2 regions of the Clostridium sp. TJA085 genome follow, and region 1 is predicted to be linked to the other one. Evidence: a T-box and tRNA genes for the amino acid it is inferred to sense, from the RefSeq annotation. Region 1 holds a T-box; the other holds one or more tRNA genes.

Region 1 (5,105 bases):
GCTTCTGTATTTGCTTACACTATATCTAATAATCATATAAATGCTTACTATAATAATTTAAATAATGATGTTCAAAAAAATTTTATGAATGATAGAATTGGTAGCCCTTATAAAACATTTATAAAATCAAAATTACCAAATAACTCAAATGTTCTTTATTTTTTATTATTAGAAAAAAAAGACTTAGTTATGAATATATATGATAAAATTCAAAATATATCTGGAATATATTCAGTTGCATATGAGGATGTTTATAATAAAGACTTTTATAATCTAGAGATTTATAGCGATAAATCATCAAAAGCAAATGCAATTAAAGAAATAATGGCTCAATATAATTTTGATAGATTAATTTCTTTCGGAGATAATTTAAATGATTTACCTATGTTCAAAATTTCAGATGAATGTTACGCTGTTAATAATGCAAATACTCAACTAAAATCTATTTCTACTAATATTATAAATTCCAATAATAATGATGGAGTTGTAAAATATTTAGAAAAGCTGAAATCTTTTTAGATTTCAGCTTTTTAATTTAAAATAAACTTTATTATTTAATTATATCTACACCCATATATCTCTTTAACGCATCAGGAACTGTTACAGTACCATCTTCGTTTTGATAATTCTCAAGTATAGCAGCAACTGTTCTTCCAACTGCTAATCCTGATCCATTTAATGTGTGAACAAATTGAGGTTTACCTTTTCCATCTCTAAACTTAATATTTGCTCTTCTTGCTTGGAATTCTTCAAAGTTTGAACAACTTGAAATTTCAACATATCTATTATAACTTGGCATCCAAACTTCTAAATCAAATTTTAATGCTGCAGTAAATCCTAAATCACCTTTACATATTCTAACTTTTCTATATGGTAATCCTAATTCTTCTAATACTTCTTCAGCATCTCTAACTAATTTTTCTAACTCATCATATGAATTTTCAGGTCTTGTAAACTTAACTAACTCTACTTTATTAAATTGATGTTGTCTAATTAAACCTCTAGTATCTCTACCAGCTGATCCCGCTTCTGCTCTAAAACAAGCTGAATAAGCAACATGCTTTATTGGTAATTCTTCCCCATTTAGGACTTCATCTCTATACATATTAGTTACTGGAACTTCTGCTGTAGGTATTAAGAAAAATCCATTATTTTCTACCTTAAATGCATCTTCCTCAAATTTAGGTAACTGACCTGTTCCTGTCATACTATTTCTATTAACCATATATGGTGGCAATACTTCAGTATATCCATGCTCATCTGAGTGTTTATCCATAAAATAGTTAAGTACAGCTCTTTCAAGTCTTGCTCCTAATCCCTTATAAAATGTAAATCTTGATCCTGCAACCTTTCCTCCTCTTTCAGCATCTAATATATTAAGATCTGCTCCTAAATCCCAATGTGCCTTTGGCTCACCATCAAATTTTCTTGGCTCTCCCCATCTTTTTATTTCTACATTATCTTCATCTGAATCTCCATCTGGAACTTGAGGATTTGGTATATTTGGTATTCTAAGCATTAAATATTCTAATTTTTCATTTACTTCTGAAAGATTTGTATCATGTTCTTTAATTTCATTTCCAAGCTCTTTCATTTCAGCCATTATTGGCGCAACATCCTCGCCAGCTTTCTTTAACTTAGGAATTTCAGCTGAAACTTGGTTCCTTTTACTCTTTAAAACTTCAACTTCACTAAGTATTGTTCTTCTTTTTTCATCTAGTTTAATAACTTCATCAATAACTGATAAATCAAAATCTTCTCCTCTATTAGTTAAAGCTTTTTTGATTTCTTCTGGATTATTTCTTATTCTCTTTAAATCTAACATTATTATTCCTCCCAATATATTAATTTTAATAAATTTCTTATAATAATAAAAAAAGAGCCTATATCCCTGAAAAGGGACGAATAGACTCCGCGTTGCCACCCTAATTGATAAAGACCTTAATTCTTTACCCTCTTTACAGATATAACGACTCTTCACCGTACTGCTTAAATCACAGTCCCTCCAAGGTGGATTCATATTAATAAAAGCTATCAGTTCACACCAAACACCGACTCTCTTAAAGCTTTATTAAAACTACTTGGCCTCTTCACAGGTTTAATATTATTAATTAATCTTAATATATTATATTTTAAGGCTTCTTGTCAATAATTTGCCCATTAAATTTATTAATTATCAATTCTTTTAGTGCAAACTATATCTATACCAGTATTCAATATATTTTTACATATTATATCTCCCGTATTTATTGGAGTACTAACATAAATTCTACCTATAACTTTAGAAAATTCTCTCCAAAGTTTTACATTAACTATGTCACTACTTTTAACTGGTACAACCTTATGTTTTATATTTCCTCTTACTCTTACTATACTTGTAAATATATCCTCTTTCATAAAAAATATTCACCTCTACTTAAACTTCATCAAACTCTTTTATTCTACCTGATACTATCTTGGAATCTTTTGAATTTCTAACTATATCAACTGGACTTTTATCCATCTCTCTTGCAAGAATATTTATTATTTTTCTAATACAATATGAACCATGACAATTTCCATATCCTGCCCCTGTCCTTTTTTTAACTCCTTCAATAGTTCTAGCACCTAAAGGTCTCCTAATACAATCTACAATTTCCCCTTCACTAACTCTATTACAAGCACATATAATATTTCCATATCTCTTATCAAGTTTTATAATTTCATTTATCTCATCTCTATTTAAATCTCTAAATCTATAAAACTCTCTTCTCTTATCTATAAAATTTTTATTAACTGATGCATTCATATTATTTACTATTGCATCTTTTATACTTTGTGCTATCGCTGGTGCTATAGTTATTTTTCCATAATGCTTTCCTGTTACTCTTATATATCCATCATGCATTTCACTATCATCAATATCCATTTCATCTCTCATATAAACTTCTCGTATCATTTCACTTATATTTTCTTTATCTACACTCGGAACTATAGACTTTATAAATTCCAACCCTTTATTAACATCAAGAATATCTGTATTTTTAACACCAAACATAGTTCCACCATTAATCATTGGTGAATTCATGACAAATGTTTGTTCATCTATTACATCAACTATTATTTTACTAAGATTTTTTTCAACTTTATCATCAGTTAAAAAATAATTCATTTTCTTTTTTTTATTTTCTTCTACAATTAAACTTTTAGTTTTAATATTATCTATGTATATCTCATCTGGTATAGTATTTACTACCATCTTACATTTAAACTTATTTTTATTTGTTATTACATCAAATCCCTTGGTTATTTTTTTTATACTTATAACTTCTTCTTCTAATCTAAAATTAGCTCCATTATCAACAGCTACTTCTGCATATGCAATAGCAAGCTCATAGGGAGCTATTATAGATGTATTTTCTGAATATAATGCTCGCTTAATATCACCGTATATATTAGGTTCTATATCTTTAACTTCATTAGTATCTAATAAATATATATCAGATATACCTCTTTTCTTAGCATTTATATACATGTTTTCAATTCTTATATTTTGCTCATCATTTCTAGCAATTTTAAGAGAACCAATCTTTTTATATGGTATATTAAACTTTTCGCAATCAGCTTTTATAAGCTTACTACCTATGTTTTCAAGTTCAGCCATAACTATGTTTGATGTTTCAGATCCATCATATACTATAGCAGTATTAACCACAGCTATATCATCTGCTATATCATATCCTTTTTCTATAAGCGCTATATTTAAATTATATTTGGAAAGTTCATATGCAACAGCACATCCAACAATTCCACCACCTAATATTAATACATCATAATCCATATATTCTCAATATGCCTCCTAAATCAAAATCATTTAACAAACAATAAAATTATTTTTTCTTAAATCTTCTTTTATCAATACTTCACTATCTTTATCGTCAACGGAAATTGTATGTAAATGAACTCCATTAGTAAGAATAGATAGAGGTTTAGCATTGTTATTATTATATTTATCTATAAACTTATTCATATCATTTAAATTTCTTATCATAAGATTAGCTTTAATTTCACCATATAGAGGATGCTCAACAATAACATCCTCTATAGTTCCACCATACTTTATTATAATTTCTAGTTCATTCTTCAAATTTAATTCATCATGCTCAACAGCAACAATAAACTTAACCTTATTTGTCTCACTACCATATATTGTATAACCTTCTGGTGTAGCTATAATATTATTTCCTCGCGCTCTAAGTATAGCTATATCTTTTACTATTATTTGTCTAGTTACATTATATATGCTTGCCAAATCTGCTCCTTTTATAGGAGTATTGTTCTCTAACAATCTCGATAAAATATTATTTCTTCTATCTTTAGAATTCATAACTTAATATTCCTCTCAATTTTATTTTAATTTTTATTATCGCATTCTTTTATTATTTCAAGATAAATGTTATTAACTTTTTTCTTAGAATCTTCATGATGCTTCATTATAACATCTAAAAATTCACTATCATAATTATTTATTTCTTGTAAAATTTTCACACCTTTTAATGGATGATTATAATAAATATCTATTTTCTCTATATTATTGTACTTTTTTATTTTTCCCTTTGTTGCTTTATCCAATAGTACTAATATAGACTTATCAATAACATTTAACGATTTTTTTATCTTTCCTACATCATGCAATAAAGCTACTCTTGCTAGTTTTTCTTTATTAATATTTATATTTTCAGACTCTATTTTATCTATAGCATCATAACAAACACGTATACAATGTTGTTTTTCAGAATTATTTAGTTTATTAAATAATTCCTTTTCATTTTTATTTAAATACATATTTATTAATTTATAGTCTATTTTTTTCCATCTAGATATGATATGCCAATAAAATTGTTTAACTCTATACATATTAAATTACTTCCTCAAAAGTTTTATTTCTTATATTATCATAACACTTACAAAATAGCTTATCAATTCTATTTATATAACAAAAAAGCCATGAACTAATGTTCATGGCTTTCCACCTATTTGGTGGAGGTAAGGAGATTCGAACTCCTGACCCCCTGCGTGCAAGGCAGGTGCTCTCCCAGCTGAGCTATACCCCCAAAATGGTGGAC
Region 2 (16,032 bases), on a different contig from region 1:
CATATGAAGTTAAAACAATATTTCCATCAGCATTTAAGGTGAATAAGAATAAGTGTGGAAGAGAGTTTTTAAAGTTGCCTATTTCGTAATAGCTTTCTTCCAATACAAAAAATCCATGAAAATTAGTAGGAATATTAAAAATTTTATCGTTGCAAATACCATTTATATGCATAGCTTTAGGATGAATTAATTTATTTTCCTTTAGTTCTAGACTTACTTGATTCTTGTTGTCAAAAGTTCCACATAAATTATTTATAAAAGTATTTAAAATATTCAAGATTAACACCTCCAAATAAATTCTATAAATTAAGTATATTACTTTGAATATACATAAGATAGAAGAAATATAAATAATTATATAATTTTAAATCTTTAAGAGAATGGAGAAGTAGATATGAGCATTCAATCAAAGATAATTGATAAATTAATAAAGATAAATATCCATAAATGTGAGAAAGGAAAAATTATTATGGAAATGAGGTGTTTAAGAAATATTGATAGTAAATATAACAAGTATGAGAAGCTTTTTAAGAAGGCTATGTCAAAATTAAATGGAATTACAGAAGTTTATTTAGATTTGAATAATGGTTTTGTAATTATAAATTATGATGAAAATAAGCAGAATAAAGAAAACATAATTGATTGGGCATATAAAATTAGGAAAATAGGAATAGAAAATGTAGACTTGATAAAAAATAAAGGGAGAGACAATTTACCTTATGTAGTAAAAATTTTAGAAAAAAAGTTAGAAATAGAAGCAAAAAAGTATTTGTTAAAAAAATAACTAACAAAAATCGACAAAGTTCAAAGTGTTGATATAACTGGCTTAATAAGACTTTTTACGACATAAAAATACAAGTAATTGTTAAAAATATAACAATAGCAATGAAAATGGTTAAAATTTTAACAAATTCAAACCAAAGGTTTGAATTTGTATATATGTAAATCTTTTTCTCTATGATATAATGAAAAATAATATATTTAATTTGAATTATGGGAGAGTGATAATTTTTGGACTCTAGTTATACGGGACAAATAATTTTATTAATAGTGCTAATTATTCTTTCTGGATTCTTTTCAATGTCAGAAACAGCATTAATGTCTTTAAGTAAAATTAGAATTAGACACATGGTTGAAGAAGGGGTAAAAGGAGCTAAGCTCGTAGAAAAATTAATAGAAGATCCAAATAAGCTTTTAGGAGCTATTTTAATAGGAAATAATATAGTTAATATAGGTTCATCTGCTATAGCTACTTCGTTGGCTGTTAAGATTTCAGGTGGAAGTGAATCAGCTGTTGCTATTGTTACAGGAGTAATGACGGTTCTTATACTTATATTTGGCGAAATTACACCTAAGTCTATTGCAAAACAAAAATCAGAAAATGTATCATTAAAAGTTAGTAAACCAATAAAATTTTGTGTTTTTATTTTTAAACCCTTTGTATCCATATTTACTGTTGTGTCAGCAGTATTTATTAAACTTTTAGGGGGAGACCCAAAAGCTACTGAACCATTTATTACAGAAGAAGAGCTTAAGACAATGGTTGGTGTAAGCGAAGAAGAAGGTGTACTTGAAGATGTTGAAAAAGAGATGATATTTAATGTTTTTGATTTTGGTGATTTACAGGTTAAAGATGTAATGGTTCAAAGAGTTGATGTTACTGCTGTAGAAGTTAATTCAAGTTATGAAGAACTTATGAAAGTAATAAAAGAAGATCAATTTTCAAGAATTCCTGTTTATGATGATACAATAGATGATGTAGTTGGAATAATAAATGTTAAAGATCTTATTATAGCTGGATATGAAGGTGAAGAATTTGATGCTAAAAAATATATGCGTGAACCTTTATATACGTTTGAATTTAAAAAAATAATTGAACTTTTTAATGAAATGAAAAAATCTAGAAATCATATGGCTGTTGTTCTTGATGAGTATGGTGGTACAGTAGGAATTGTTACAATTGAAGATTTAGTAGAAGAAATAGTTGGTGATATTGAAGATGAATATGATAAAGAAAGAGAAATGATTGAAGTCATTAAAGAAGATGAATATGTTGTTGATGGAAGCGCTAGGCTAGATGATGTTAGTGATCTTATTGGAGTTAATATGGAGTCAGAAGAATTTGATTCTGTAGGTGGTTTAATTATTGGAGAACTTGGTACAATTCCTAGTAAGGGCCAAGAAGTAATGATTGGAAAGATAAGATTTGTAGTTGAAGAAGTTGAAAAAAATAGAATTTTAAAGGTAAGAATATATACTTAAAGTTAGAGGACAGATAATCTGTCCTTTAATTATATTTAAAGTGGTGATTATTTGGATTATATGAAATTAGCTATTGATGAAGGGAAAAAAGCATTAAACTTAATGGAAGTACCTGTTGGAGCTATTATAGTAAAAGATGATGAAATTATTGGAAGTGGATATAATCTTAAGGAAACTAAAAAAAGTGTTATATCTCATGCTGAAATTATTGCAATAGAAAATGCTTGCAAAACTATTGGGGATTGGAGACTTAATGGAGCTTCTATGTATGTTACTTTAGAGCCTTGCCCTATGTGTGCTAGTGCTATAATTCAAAGTAGAATTTCTAAATTATACATAGGTACATTTAATAAGGATATGGGGGCGTGTGGAACGGTTGTAGATATTGTAAATAATAAATATTTAGATACTTTTATTGATATTGAATGGGTATATAATGAAGAGTGTAGCAACTTATTAAAAGAATTTTTTAGGAAGAGAAGAAAAGAGAAAAACTTAAAATAGAAAGGAGAAATTTTATGAATGATCCTGTAGCTTTTAAAATATTTGGCTTTGATATCATGTGGTATGGTGTATTAATAGGATTTGGTATAATATTAGCATTTATATTAGCTTATTTTAATTCTAAAAGAAAAGGTTTAAAGTTTGAAAACTTAATAGATATATTTTTAATTGCATTTCCTTGTGCAATAATAGGTGCTAGAGTTTACTATGTGATATTTGAATGGAGCAATTATAAACATAATTTTATTGATATATTTAATATAAGACAAGGTGGTCTTGCTATTCATGGTGGACTTATAGGAGCTTTTTTAGCTGCTTTTATTTATACTAAGATTAAAAAGATAAATTTTTTAGCTTATGCAGATTTAGTTGCACCATCAATAATATTAGCTCAAGGGATTGGACGATGGGGTAACTTTATGAATAGTGAAGCTCATGGAGGAGTTGTTTCTAAGGAATTTATATCAAAATTTCCATTATTTATTCAACGTGGTATGTTTATAGATGGTGAGTATTATCACCCAACCTTTTTATATGAATCAATATGGGATTTATTAGTTTGTATAGTATTGGTTATTATACTTTATAAAGTAAAAAAAGGATATGAAGGCATTGTAATAAGTTCTTATATGATTTTATATTCATTAGGAAGATTTTTTATAGAGGGGTTAAGAACAGATAGCTTAATGTTTTTGGGGTTTAGAATAGCTCAATTAATTTCATTTGCAGGAATTATTTTAGGTATAATATTTATTATAATTATTATAAAGAAAAATAAAGAGAGAATGATTTTTGGATAAAATTTATAAAAACTAATGTATATAATTATATACATTAGTTTTTATTTATGTAAAATTAATAATTTTTTGATATAATTTAAAATAAATATTTTTAGTTAGGGGATATACTATGGAAATGAGAAAAATATCTAATGTACTAACTGTAATAGAATTGGTAGTACTTATTTGTATAATATTTGTTGCAAAAACAGGAGTAATAAGAATTGCTTTATTTGTGTTTTTAATGCCTATTTTACTTATAAATGGTCAAATGAAAAAGCAAATGTTTAAAGAGGAAAAGGAAAATAGAGATAAAGAATTAAATGAAACAGAAGATAAAAAATAATAAGAAATCTATAGTTAATTATTTTATGTATTAATACTTTTTAATAAAGAAAATGTTTCTATTGAACTAAAATAACATTTATGATAGAATGAAACAGTATTAAAATTTAATACGTTTATAATATAATTTATATATTAAGATTTAGATAGGTTAAACTATTTAAGCTTAAGTTTTTTAATCTGGAGAGATGTCCGAGTGGTCGAAGGAGCACGCCTGGAACGCGTGTGTAGGGGAAACTCTACCGTGGGTTCAAATCCCACTCTCTCCGCCAGACCGTGCTAGATGGGGAGTTAGCGGTGCCCTGTAACCTGCAATCCGCTATAGCAGGATCGAATTCCTCGGGGAGGCTTTAGCTTGTGTGGTCTGCCCTATGTAAGTGGTGTTGATGGCTGGGTCCCACGCAACGGGAGCCCATGAACCTTGTCAGGTCCGGAAGGAAGCAGCAATAAGTGGTTCCTTCCGTGTGCCGTGGATCAATCTGGCCTGAGCTAACTGCATAGGTAACGCATATAAGCTACTGTCGAAGCGAGGTGCACGGTTTTTTAATGTTATTTTGAGCATGAGAATACATATATTCAAAATAAGAATACATATATTCAGTAAATAATTAATTTAGGTTACTCTTCAATAGGATTAACAATATAGGACAAAAACAATAGGATAAGAAAGAGAGGGAGCCTTGCATCCAAGAGCAAGTACCCCTCTTTTTCTTGTTTATAAATAAGTGGAGTTACAATTTTAAATGATAAATAAGTTTAGTATAAAATATAATTTAAAAAAAGCAGTCATTAAAATGACTGCTTTAATATATTTGATAAATTATTTTCTTAATAAATCAATAAATTCAAAATTTAATCCACTTTTTTCATCAATTTTTGTTTCTGAAGTGTGGATAACTTTCCATTCATCAAGATTTATTTGTGGAAAAAATGTATCTGCATCGAAATCATTATAAACTTTTGTTAAATAAAGTTTATTTGCAAATGGAAGAAATTCTTTATATATTTCTCCACCACCAATTATAAAGATTTCTTCATTAGAATCTTTATAATATTTAATAGCATCTTCAATATTATTGATAATAGTTACCTTATCAGAATCAACATTAAAATTTTTATCTCTAGTTAAAATTATATGTTCTCTATTTGGCAAAATTCCTGGAAGAGATTCAAAAGTTTTTCTTCCCATAAGTATTTTATGACCAGATGTTATCTCTTTAAATCTTTTTAAATCTTCAGAAATGTGCCATAAAAGAGAGTTATCTTTACCTATTGCATTATTAGATGCTGCTATTGCAACTATTATAGATAACATTAAACAGATACCTCCATTTTGATTGCAGGATGATGCTGATAATTTTCAAGTTTTATATCATCTGGTGTAAAATCATAGAAGTCTTTTATTTCAGGATTTATCCATAATTTTGGTGCATCAAATGCTTCATCTTTTCTTGATAATTGAATTTTCATTCCTTCAACTTGGTTTTCATAAATATGTGCATTATTTATAACATGAGTAAATAATCCAGGTTTTAGTCCAGTTACTTGTGCTATAAGATGAACAAGAACTGCATATTGGCTAGTGTTAAATGGAACACCTAGAGGGATATCTCCTGAACGTTGTACAAGCATGCAGTTTAATCTTCCATCAGTTACATCCCACATTGTAAGGAAGCAACATGGGTGAAGAGCACCAGTATCTAAATATGGTATTTGCCATAAATTAATCATCATTCTTCTATCTTGTGGATTATTTTTTAAAGCATCTATTAAGTTATCAATTTGATTAAATTTTTTAACAACCCAACCATATGATGTTCCTATAGTTCCATCATCCATCATCCATTCATTCCAAATCTTAACGTTTTGTTCTTGAAGTTTCTTAACGCTATTTGATTGGTCTTTATATATCCATAAAAGTTCTTTAACAGCAGTTTTAAAAGCAACAAATTTAGTTGTAAGAATAGGAAACTCTTTTTCTAAATCAAATTGCATTATTTGATGTGGAAGTTTGTATGTAGCTACTCCAGTTCTATTTTGATCGTAATATCCGTCATTTAAAATTTTTTCTACAATATCAAGATATTGCTTATCGTATAAACTCATTGAAAAAAACTCCTCTCATTTTAGTATCATATTATTTTAACATATTATTTTAATTAAAAAATGAAAACTGCAAAAATAAAAACGTTAGCTTTTTATTAAACTAACGTTATATGTAAACACATTAATATTATAAATATAATACCAAGTCCTTTATGAGCATGGATACTTTTATTAAAAATTCTAAAAATACCTGTTATAAGTATTAATAATAGGTCAATAAGGGCCAAAATACCAATAATATATCCAACTCTCCACTTAAATCCTAAATGTAAAAATATATAAGCATGAATTAATATTAAAGAAATTGATATTAATGCTATTATTATATGAAATCTTTGAAAAATTTTTGATATACTAAATAAATATTTTTTAATTTTTCCTAATATAGTATTTTCTAAAAATTTATTTTGAACTTCTGTTGGAATTACTATATTAATTTTATTTAGCCACTTATTTAATATATTTTCTCTTTTTTGATTTAGATTTTTGATTATACATCTAAGAGCAAATAAAGTAATTGCTAAGAAAAAACCTATTTCAGCTAATGTTGAAAGTGATTTTGCAAAATCTTTTAAATTTTTAGCATTAAAATTTATTAAGTAATTAGTTGAGACGGAATAATAAATAAATCCAGCTGAACATACTACAAGTATTATTCCTAATAAGAAATATATTAAATTGTTTTTTTGAATTGGAAGTAATTTTTTATTCATTAACTCACCTCAAGACTTTTTATAAATATGTTAGCACTAAAATATTTAAATTTATTATATGTAAACTAAAATTTAAAAAAGTATTAGCTTATTTAATAAATAAAATATATTATAAATTAAAATTATTATTTAAAAGTATAGTAAAAGGGTATAATTACTATTAATGTTTATACGTAGTTTTATTAATATATTTATTGTATAATTAATTTAAGTTTAACTTTAGAAAAAGAGGTGGAAAGCCCTTGGCATATACAGCGTTATATAGAGAGTGGAGACCAAAAACATTTGAAGATGTAGTAGGTCAGGAACATATAACAACAACATTAAAAAATCAAATATTAAATGATAGAATAGCTCATGCATATCTTTTCTGTGGAACAAGAGGTACTGGTAAGACTTCTACTGCAAAGGTATTTGCAAAGGCATTAAACTGTTTAAATCTTAAAGGCGGTGAGCCTTGTAATGAATGTGATATGTGTAAAAAGATAAATGAAGGGTTAGCAATTGATGTTACAGAATTAGATGCGGCTTCAAATAATGGTGTAGATAAAATTAGAGATATTATAGATGATTCTAAATATCCACCACAAGAAGCAAAGTATAAGGTTTATATAATGGATGAGGTTCATATGTTGTCAACTGGAGCCGTTAATGCATTCCTTAAAACTTTAGAGGAACCCCCATCAAATGTAATATTTATCCTTGCAACAACAGATCCTCAAAAGCTTCCAATAACAATTCTTTCAAGATGTCAAAGGTTTGATTTTAAAAGAATAAATAATTCAGAAATAACAGGAAGACTTAGAACTATAGTAGAGAATAAAGGCGTTTTTGCAGATGATAAAAGTTTAAATCTTATTGCAAGAGTGTCAGATGGTGCTATGAGAGATTCCTTAAGTATATTAGATCAAGCCATTGCTATGGGAGATGGAAATGTAGATTATGAAGAGTTAGTATCAATGCTTGGGTTAGTTACAAATGAGTATTTATTTGATTTAACTTCTGCAACTATAGAAAGAAATATAGAAAAAGCTATAACTATAATTGACAAAATAGTATTTGCAGGGAAGGATGTATTTTTATTTATAAAAGATTTAATAGCACATTATAGAAATCTTTTAATGATTAAGGTTACAAATAACCCAGAAGAAGTTCTTGACATGTCACTTGAAAATATTGCTTTAGTAAAAGAGCAAGGTGATAGAATAAGAGTTGAGGAAATAATGAGAAGCATAAGAATTCTTCAAGAAGCAGAGACAAATGCAAAAATGTCAAAGCAAGCAAGATTATATTTAGAACTTGCAATAATTAAGATATGTAAAATAGAATATGATACATCTAATGAAGTAATTCTTAGCAGAATAAATAAATTAGAAGCAGCATTAAAGTCAGGAAAAATTCAAATCGAATCAGTGAATGCTGTTAATTCAAATAATATTAGAAGTAAGCAAGTAATAGATAATAGTACATCAAAAGGTGGAAACAATATAAATAAGAAAGATTCTAATAATATATTAGTAGAGGATGAAAATCTTTCAAATGATGTAACTATTCAATTAGTTAAATCTGCTTGGAAGGATATATTAGAAGAATTTAAAAACAGGAGAGCAATGATAATTTATGCATCAATAACAACAGGAAGGCCTATTGATTGCAAAAATGGTGTAATAACTATTCAATATAATGAGCAATATTCATTCAATAAAGATAGATTAGAAAAGCCTGAAAATAATAAAGTTGTAAATGAGGTTTTCTCTGAGGTTTTAAAAAACAAAGTGAGAGTTCATTTTATTGTTATTGATGAAAACAAAGAAAATTCTGATCCGGAGAAGGTTTTAACAGATATTATAGGAACTGAGTTTTTAGATATTATTGATGAATAAAGGCTAATATTAATTGGTACATTATAAAATGAAAAAACATATTTATATATAGTAGTTATACTATTAAATACTGAGCTTATATGTATAGTAAAGTAAAAGAAAATGCTATATAATTAGATTTAGAATCTATTAATAAGGAGGATATATATATGGCAAGAGGTGGATTCCCAGGTGGTATGGGAGGAATGAATAACTTAATGAAACAAGCACAGCAAATGCAAAAGAAAATGGAGCAAATGCAAAAAGAGCTTGAAGAAAAAGAATTTGTAGCATCAGTTGGAGGCGGAGCTGTAACTGTAACTGCAAATGGTAAAAAAGATATATTATCTATTAACATAAAGCCAGAAGTAGTAGATGAAGATGACATAGAAATGTTAGAAGATTTAGTACTAAGTGCAGTAAATGAAGCATTAAGAAAAGCAGAACAAGAAACTGCAAGTCAAATGGGTAAAGTAACTGGTGGATTAAACATACCAGGATTATTCTAATTTAAAAAATATATTTAAAGCCAGCTTTCAGCTGGCTTTTTATAATTAAATAGAAAAGTTGTTAAAAGTTAAAAACTGTATTAAACTATAAGATAGTTTTACGTATAGTAATAAAAGTAAAAGTAAAATTATATAATTTTAAGGGGAGATATTTATGGAATTTTATCCAGTTGCAATAGAAAAATTAATAGAAGAATTTGCTAAATTACCTAGTATAGGTAAAAAAACAGCGCAAAGATTAACTCTTCATGTATTAAATTTACCTGAAGATGAGGTTAGGGAATTTGCTGATGCTTTAGTTAAGGCTAGAGGAACTATTAAATATTGTTCAGTTTGTGGGAATTTTACAGATTCAGATCCTTGTGCAATATGCAGTAATCCAAGTAGAGATAAGAGTACTATATGTGTAGTAGAACAGCCTAAAGATATTATGACAATGGAGAAGGTTAAAGAATATAATGGTCTTTATCATGTACTTCATGGAAATTTATCACCTATGCAAGGAAGAGGTCCTCAAGATATTAGGATAAGGGAATTAGTTTCAAGAATGAGAGAAGAAATTAAAGAAGTTATTATAGCAACAAATCCTAATATAGAAGGTGAAGCAACAGCTATGTATATAGCTAAAATACTTAAACCGTTAGATGTAAAGGTAACAAGAATTGCTGCCGGGATACCTGTTGGTGGAGATTTAGAATACGCAGATGAAGTTACACTTTCAAAAGCATTACAAGGAAGAACTCAAATATAAAAAAAGAAGGGCTCATTAGAGCCCTTAATATAGATGGGAGTTAGAAGTTTTGTTTGAGAATGAGTGAAAAGCTTCTTATGATAACAATGTATGATTATTTTAAGAATGTGTTACTTAAAATTTAAAATTAGTTTCTTATTTATGTATTAATATTATAAAATTTGTCCATTATTATGAATAATAGAAATTAATAATAGAATAGTTATAAATAGAAAAAAACTTATGTATATATAAAATAAGATTTAAAATAAAGAAGGTGAGATTATGGATATTGAATTAATTATCTATGGAATAATAGGAATTATAATATTATATGTTCTTTTAAAATTATTAAAATGGCCAATTAAGTTACTATTAAATGGGATATGTGGAGTAATATTGTTGTATATTATTAATTTAATAGGAGTAAACTTTGGTATACATATTGGGATTAATATTATAACTGCACTTATTGCTGGAATATTTGGAATACCAGGAGTTATAGCTATAATATTATTTCAGATGTTTTTATAAAAATAAGTCATTTATCAATAATAATTTGATAAATGACTTATTTTTATATAATGAAATATAAACTATCTAAATATATCTAATTCTAATTTATCTGTTATATCTTTAAGCAATTTTATGCTAGCAATACTATTTCCGTATTTATCAAGAGCAGGACTGAATAAACCTATACCACATTTACTAGGAACTGATGATATAATACCACCACCAACACCACTTTTTGAAGGAACACCAACATGAACAGAAAATGTTCCAGATTCATCGTATAACCCACAAGTAGTCATTAATGATTTAACAACAGTAGCTGTTTCTATTGAAAATAATCTTTCATTATTCCAAGGCATAACACCTTCATTTGCAAGTACTGCACCCATTCTAGCTAAGCCTTTTGCAGTTACAAGCATAGAACATTGTCTAAAGTAAGAATCTAATATATCAGGTATATCACCTTTAATCATATTATTTCCTTTCATATAATAAGCAAGAGATCTATTAACATCCCCAGTAGCTTTTTCAGATAAATAAATTTCAGTATTTAATTCAATTTCATCATCATCCATTATTTTTTTAAAGAAATCTAATATTCTCCTTGATCTTTCTTCTGAATTTTTACCTTTAATAAGAGAATTTACTTTAATTGCGCCAGCGTTTATAAATGGATTAGTTGGTTTATTTCTATGATTTATTTGCATATTCATAATAGAATTGAATGCAAACCCAGTTGGTTCTGTACCAACTTCATTAAATACATTTTCAATTCCATTATCCAATATAGCAAGTATTAAGGCTGGAACCTTAGAAATACTTTCTATTGCAAATCTTACTTCACATTCACCTGCTGAATATTCTCTATTATTTTCTAGATTATAGATTGAAATACCTAGTTGATTAGGATTAACTTCTGCAAGAGCTGGTATATATGTAGCGACATGTCCATCTTCAATATATATTTTATTTTTTTCTATTAAGTAGTTTAAGTTTACTTTATTTATATTCATAAATTCACCTCATTTTTAATTTATTTTCGTCTATTATTTGGCGTATAGCTAAAGCATATCACTGTAAAATTATCTATTCAATTAACTTAAAATGAATATTTACATGGTTATTTAAAATAAAGTAAACGAATGATTTATAAATAATTAATTTTTATATATTTAAAAATTAATTAATTTAAGCATGAGTTGTTTTTATATATAGCAATTAAGAATTTGTTAAGAATTTAATAAGAAATAATAATGTTTTATATTAAGAAGTTACATTTATAATTTTATTATAGAAAAGTTAGGGAGGTTACTAAATGAATGTTTTAGAGGTTAAAAATCTTAAAAAGGTAATCGGAAGACGTGAAATAATAAAAAATTTAAATTTTGAGGTAAAAGAGGGAGAAATATATGGTTTTTTAGGTCCAAATGGAGCTGGTAAAACAACAACTATAAGAATGTTAGTAGGACTTATAAAACCTACTTCTGGAGAAGTTAAAATATGTGGAGAAGATTTATTTAAAAATAAAGAAAAAGCTTTAAAAGATGTTGGAGCAGTTGTTGAAAATCCTGAACTTTATAAATATCTTTCAGGAAGAGAAAACTTAATGCAAATTGCAAGAATAAGAAATGTAAAAAAAGAAGAAGTTAATGAGCTTATAAAACTTGTTGGGTTAGAACATAGGATTAATGATAAAGTTAAAAAATATTCTTTAGGAATGAAACAAAGACTTGGGCTTGCAGCAGCGCTTATAGGAAATCCAAGGTTATTAATATTAGATGAACCTACAAATGGATTAGACCCATCAGGAATTATAGATTTTAGAGAAATAGTAAAAAAAGCAGCAAGAGAAAGAGGTATGGCTGTATTTATATCCTCTCATATATTAAGTGAGGTTCAACAATTATGTGATACTGTTGCATTTATAAATGATGGGGTCATAAAAGCTGTTGAAAATATGGAGGATGCAGTAACTGGAACAGAAAAAGAGAGTATAACATTAATTATTAATAATGATCAAAATAAAGTTTGTGAAATACTTTCAAGACAACCTTTTGTAATAACTTCAACTATATTAGATTCTAGAATAAATGTTGTTATACACTCAGGAACAACTCCTGAGCTTATTAAAACATTAGTTAATGAAAAAATATCAATAGAAGAAGTTTATAAAAATAGGGAAGGTTTAGAGCAAAGATATATGGAACTTGTTGAAGGAGGTATAAGATAATGTTATTTACCTTAATTAAGAATGAGTTAATTAAAATACTTAAAAGAGGAAAAACTTGGGTTGTATTTGGATTATTTTGCTTAGCAATGATTGGATTAGTTACTGTTCATAAGATAAGTGCAAATGATATGGAACACTGGAGATCTCCTCAAGGTCAAATAGAAATGATAGATAATAATTTAAAATGGCAAAAGGAGGAACTTAAAAATTCAACAAATAGTTTAAATGAACTTAAATCTAAAAATGAAAGTAAAGATGTTATAAAATCACAAGAAGAACATATTTTATATCTTAAAGGTGAAATTAAAAGATTAGAAGATGATAGAAAAATTCAGGAACAATTATTAAGTGGTGAGAAAACAATTGATTGGAGAGATTCATTAAGGTCTGATATAAAAGAACTAAAAAATAGCATAAATAGTATGGAACTACATGAAGAAAATAAGGCACATATAGAAGATTTAAAAAGAGAAATAGAAAAAAAGCAATATTTTTTAGATAACAATATTAAACCAATAGAACAATGGGAGTTTTATCCTGGCAATTTAGCTATTCAAGGAATGATGATATTAGGAATGGTTATATTAGTTTCTGGTATAGCTGTATTTATGAGTGATATAGTTTCAGGAGAATTTACTCCAGCAACAGTTAAATTTTTATTGGTTCAACCTATATCAAGAGCAAAAGTTATATTATCAAAATTTATAGCGGTAATAATAACTGTTGTTTCTATGATATGTGGTGTAGAACTTGCAACGTTTGGAATTGTTGGTGCAATTACAGGATTTGCTGATTTAAAAATGCCGGTTCAACTTGGAATTAAATACCAAATAAATCAAGAAGTATTCTTAAGAGATGGATTTAAGCAGTTAGAGAAAGTTATAGGTTCAGGATATCAATCAACTATGGGAGATTTTGTTCTTAAGAGTTTCTTATTGCAAGTTTTATTTATAATAACTTGTTGTGCATTTATATTTATGATATCAGCTATATTTAAGAGTAGTATGATAACAATGGCAGTTTCAGTAATTATATCAGTTGCAGCAACTGTATTGCCTATGGTAAGTGAAAAATTTTCTGAAATTGCACAATATATTTTCTTAAATTATGGCAATACTCCAAGTATTATAAGTGGAGATATAGCATTTAATTATCATAGTAATATATATTTTACACCTAAGTTAGGAATAATAATAATGATAATAACAATTGTTATTTCTTATATTGTATCTCACATTGTATTTAGTAGAAGAGATATGCTTATGTAACTATAAAAAGAACAAGGTTAAAAAAACCTTGTTCTATATTACGTTTACATTTTTTTTTAGTATTTACATATTTAATTAAAAAATATATAATAAACATGCTAATTTATTAACAATATTGAATTAAATTAAAAAAATGGAGATGATTAAATGCTTAAAATTATGAGAGCACCTTCAAGATACGTTCAAGGTGAAAATGCAATTTTAGAATTAAAAAATCATGTAGAAACATTAGGAAAATCTTTTCTTATTGTAGCTGATTCATTTGTTATGAATATGATGAAAGAAACTATTGAAAAGTGTTTTGAAAACAGTGAAAAAAATATTTTCTTTGAACTTTTTAATGGTCAAAGTACTAAGAAAGAAATTGAAAGACTACAAGACGCTATAAAAAGCAATAATTGTGATGCAATAATAGGTATCGGAGGAGGAAAGACTTTTGATACTGTTAAAGCAGTTGGACATTTTGAAGAAATACCAGTTGTTATAATACCAACAATAGCAGCAACAGATTCTCCTTGTACTGCACTTTCAGTTGTGTACAAAGAAGATGGTGAATTTAGTGAATATTTATTCTATCCAAAGAATCCAGATCTTGTATTAGTTGATAGTACAATTATCTCTAAGGCTCCAGTTAGATTTTTCGTTGCTGGAATGGGAGATGCACTTGCAACTTTCTTTGAAGCAAGAACTTGTTTAAATGCTAAGTCACCTAATCTTGTTTCAGGTGCAGTATCTCAAGCAGGTTATGCACTTGCAAAACTTTGCTATGAAATATTATTAGATTATGGATTAAAAGCTAAATTAGCTGTTGAAAATTCAGTATCTACTCCTGCTGTTGAAAAAGTTTTAGAAGCATCAACTTATTTAAGTGGAGTTGGAGCAGAAAATGGTGGTCTTGCTGCAGCACACTCAATATATAATGGATTTACAGTTCTTGAAGAATGTGAAAAGTATATGCACGGAGAAATAGTTGCATTTGGTACATTAGTACAATTAATATTAGAAGATAGACCTATGGAAGAAATAGAAGAGGTTATAAACTTCTGTTTAGATGTAAATCTTCCAATAACTCTTAAGCAAATTGGATTAAAAGAAGTTAATAAAGATGACATAATGAAAGTTGCAGTTGCAGCTTGTGCTGAAGGTGAAACTATACATAATACTCTAGGTGGAGTTAAAGTTGAAGAAGTATTTAATGCTATACTTACAGCTAACTCATTAGGAGAACAATACATATAAAAATTTATAACATAAATAAAAATAACGTAGAAATTTAATTTCTACGTTATTTTTATTTATGTTAAATTTATATGTTTTAATTTAAAAATAAAGTTATAATTAATAGTATAAATTATTTATAATATAATTTATTTAAATATAATATAAATTTAAATTTAAAATATAGGGGGAATATTTAATGGCAGCAGGAGTTGGAGTTAATTGTTTAGAATGTCCGGAAAAAAAGAATGGTAATTGCAAAGGAAATGATTTACAATGTGTGTGTTTTAAATGTCCAAGAAAGTTAAGTGAATGTATAATAACAAAGTATTGTAGGGAAACTGAATCTGTACTGTACTTTAATGAAGAATATTAAAATAAGGAGATTTTGGGGCAATGAGAGAAGAAAAATTAAAAGAATTAAAAGAGTATATTAAAAATATACAAAAAACAATAGGGGCTTTAGAGATTATTTATTGGGATATGCAAACTAAAATGCCTAAGAAGGCCATAGAGCAAAGATCAGAGATAATTGAACATTTATCAGGTGAAGTGTTTAAAATGACAACATCAGATAATATGGAAAAGTTATTAAACTATTTTGATAAAAATGTGGAAGGCTTAAATGAAATTGATAAGGCTATAATTAAAAATGCAAGAAAAGAGTATAATGAAACAAAGAAGATTCCAGAAGATAGATATAGAAAATTTGTAGTGGCTCAAGCACTTTCTCAAAATGCATGGGAAGAAGCTAAAGAAAAGAAGGATTTTGAAATATTTAAACCACATTTAAAGAAAATAATAGATTTTCAAAAAGAATTTATAGAGTATTTAGGATACAAAGATAATAAGTATGATACGTTATTAAATAAATATGAAGAAGGTTTAACTGTTAATAAACTTGATAAAGTTTTTGGAGAACTTAAAGAAGGAATATTAAATATACTTGAAAAAATAAATTCTAGTGGAAAGATAATAGATAAAAGTTTT

The links. A T-box is a leader RNA that pairs with one kind of tRNA and senses whether it is charged. The one in region 1 lies ahead of serS (serine--tRNA ligase), so its partner is inferred to be a tRNA-Ser.
Region 2: it has a tRNA-Ser gene. The T-box ahead of serS (serine--tRNA ligase) is inferred to sense a tRNA for this amino acid. The anticodon was not compared.

The regions. Positions count from the first base shown of each region.
Region 1 covers NZ_JBZEEZ010000005.1:165,534-170,638, forward strand. Annotated here, with positions in the region: gene AC4FQW_RS12135 (Cof-type HAD-IIB family hydrolase) at 1-519, shown strand, start outside; gene serS (serine--tRNA ligase) at 551-1,825, opposite strand; T-box leader at 1,895-2,103, opposite strand; gene AC4FQW_RS12145 (DUF1667 domain-containing protein) at 2,170-2,397, opposite strand; gene AC4FQW_RS12150 (NAD(P)/FAD-dependent oxidoreductase) at 2,417-3,820, opposite strand; gene AC4FQW_RS12155 (transcription repressor NadR) at 3,854-4,366, opposite strand; gene AC4FQW_RS12160 (HDIG domain-containing metalloprotein) at 4,393-4,896, opposite strand; tRNA gene AC4FQW_RS12165 (tRNA-Ala) at 5,018-5,093, opposite strand; tRNA gene AC4FQW_RS12170 (tRNA-Ile) at 5,098-5,105, opposite strand, start outside.
Region 2 covers NZ_JBZEEZ010000006.1:49,597-65,628, forward strand. Annotated here, with positions in the region: gene AC4FQW_RS12445 (hypothetical protein) at 1-277, opposite strand, end outside; gene AC4FQW_RS12450 (hypothetical protein) at 395-784, shown strand; gene AC4FQW_RS12455 (HlyC/CorC family transporter) at 1,012-2,262, shown strand; gene AC4FQW_RS12460 (nucleoside deaminase) at 2,323-2,766, shown strand; gene lgt (prolipoprotein diacylglyceryl transferase) at 2,781-3,566, shown strand; gene AC4FQW_RS12470 (hypothetical protein) at 3,676-3,891, shown strand; tRNA gene AC4FQW_RS12475 (tRNA-Ser) at 4,073-4,162, shown strand; RNA gene ffs (signal recognition particle sRNA large type) at 4,165-4,429, shown strand; gene AC4FQW_RS12485 (dihydrofolate reductase) at 4,711-5,205, opposite strand; gene AC4FQW_RS12490 (thymidylate synthase) at 5,205-5,996, opposite strand; gene AC4FQW_RS12495 (hypothetical protein) at 6,092-6,709, opposite strand; gene dnaX (DNA polymerase III subunit gamma/tau) at 6,952-8,592, shown strand; gene AC4FQW_RS12505 (YbaB/EbfC family nucleoid-associated protein) at 8,742-9,080, shown strand; gene recR (recombination mediator RecR) at 9,235-9,831, shown strand; gene AC4FQW_RS12515 (pro-sigmaK processing inhibitor BofA family protein) at 10,096-10,344, shown strand; gene glsA (glutaminase A) at 10,407-11,339, opposite strand; gene AC4FQW_RS12525 (ABC transporter ATP-binding protein) at 11,642-12,556, shown strand; gene AC4FQW_RS12530 (ABC transporter permease) at 12,556-13,824, shown strand; gene AC4FQW_RS12535 (glycerol dehydrogenase) at 13,972-15,063, shown strand; gene AC4FQW_RS12540 (hypothetical protein) at 15,242-15,418, shown strand; gene AC4FQW_RS12545 (carboxypeptidase M32) at 15,439-16,032, shown strand, end outside.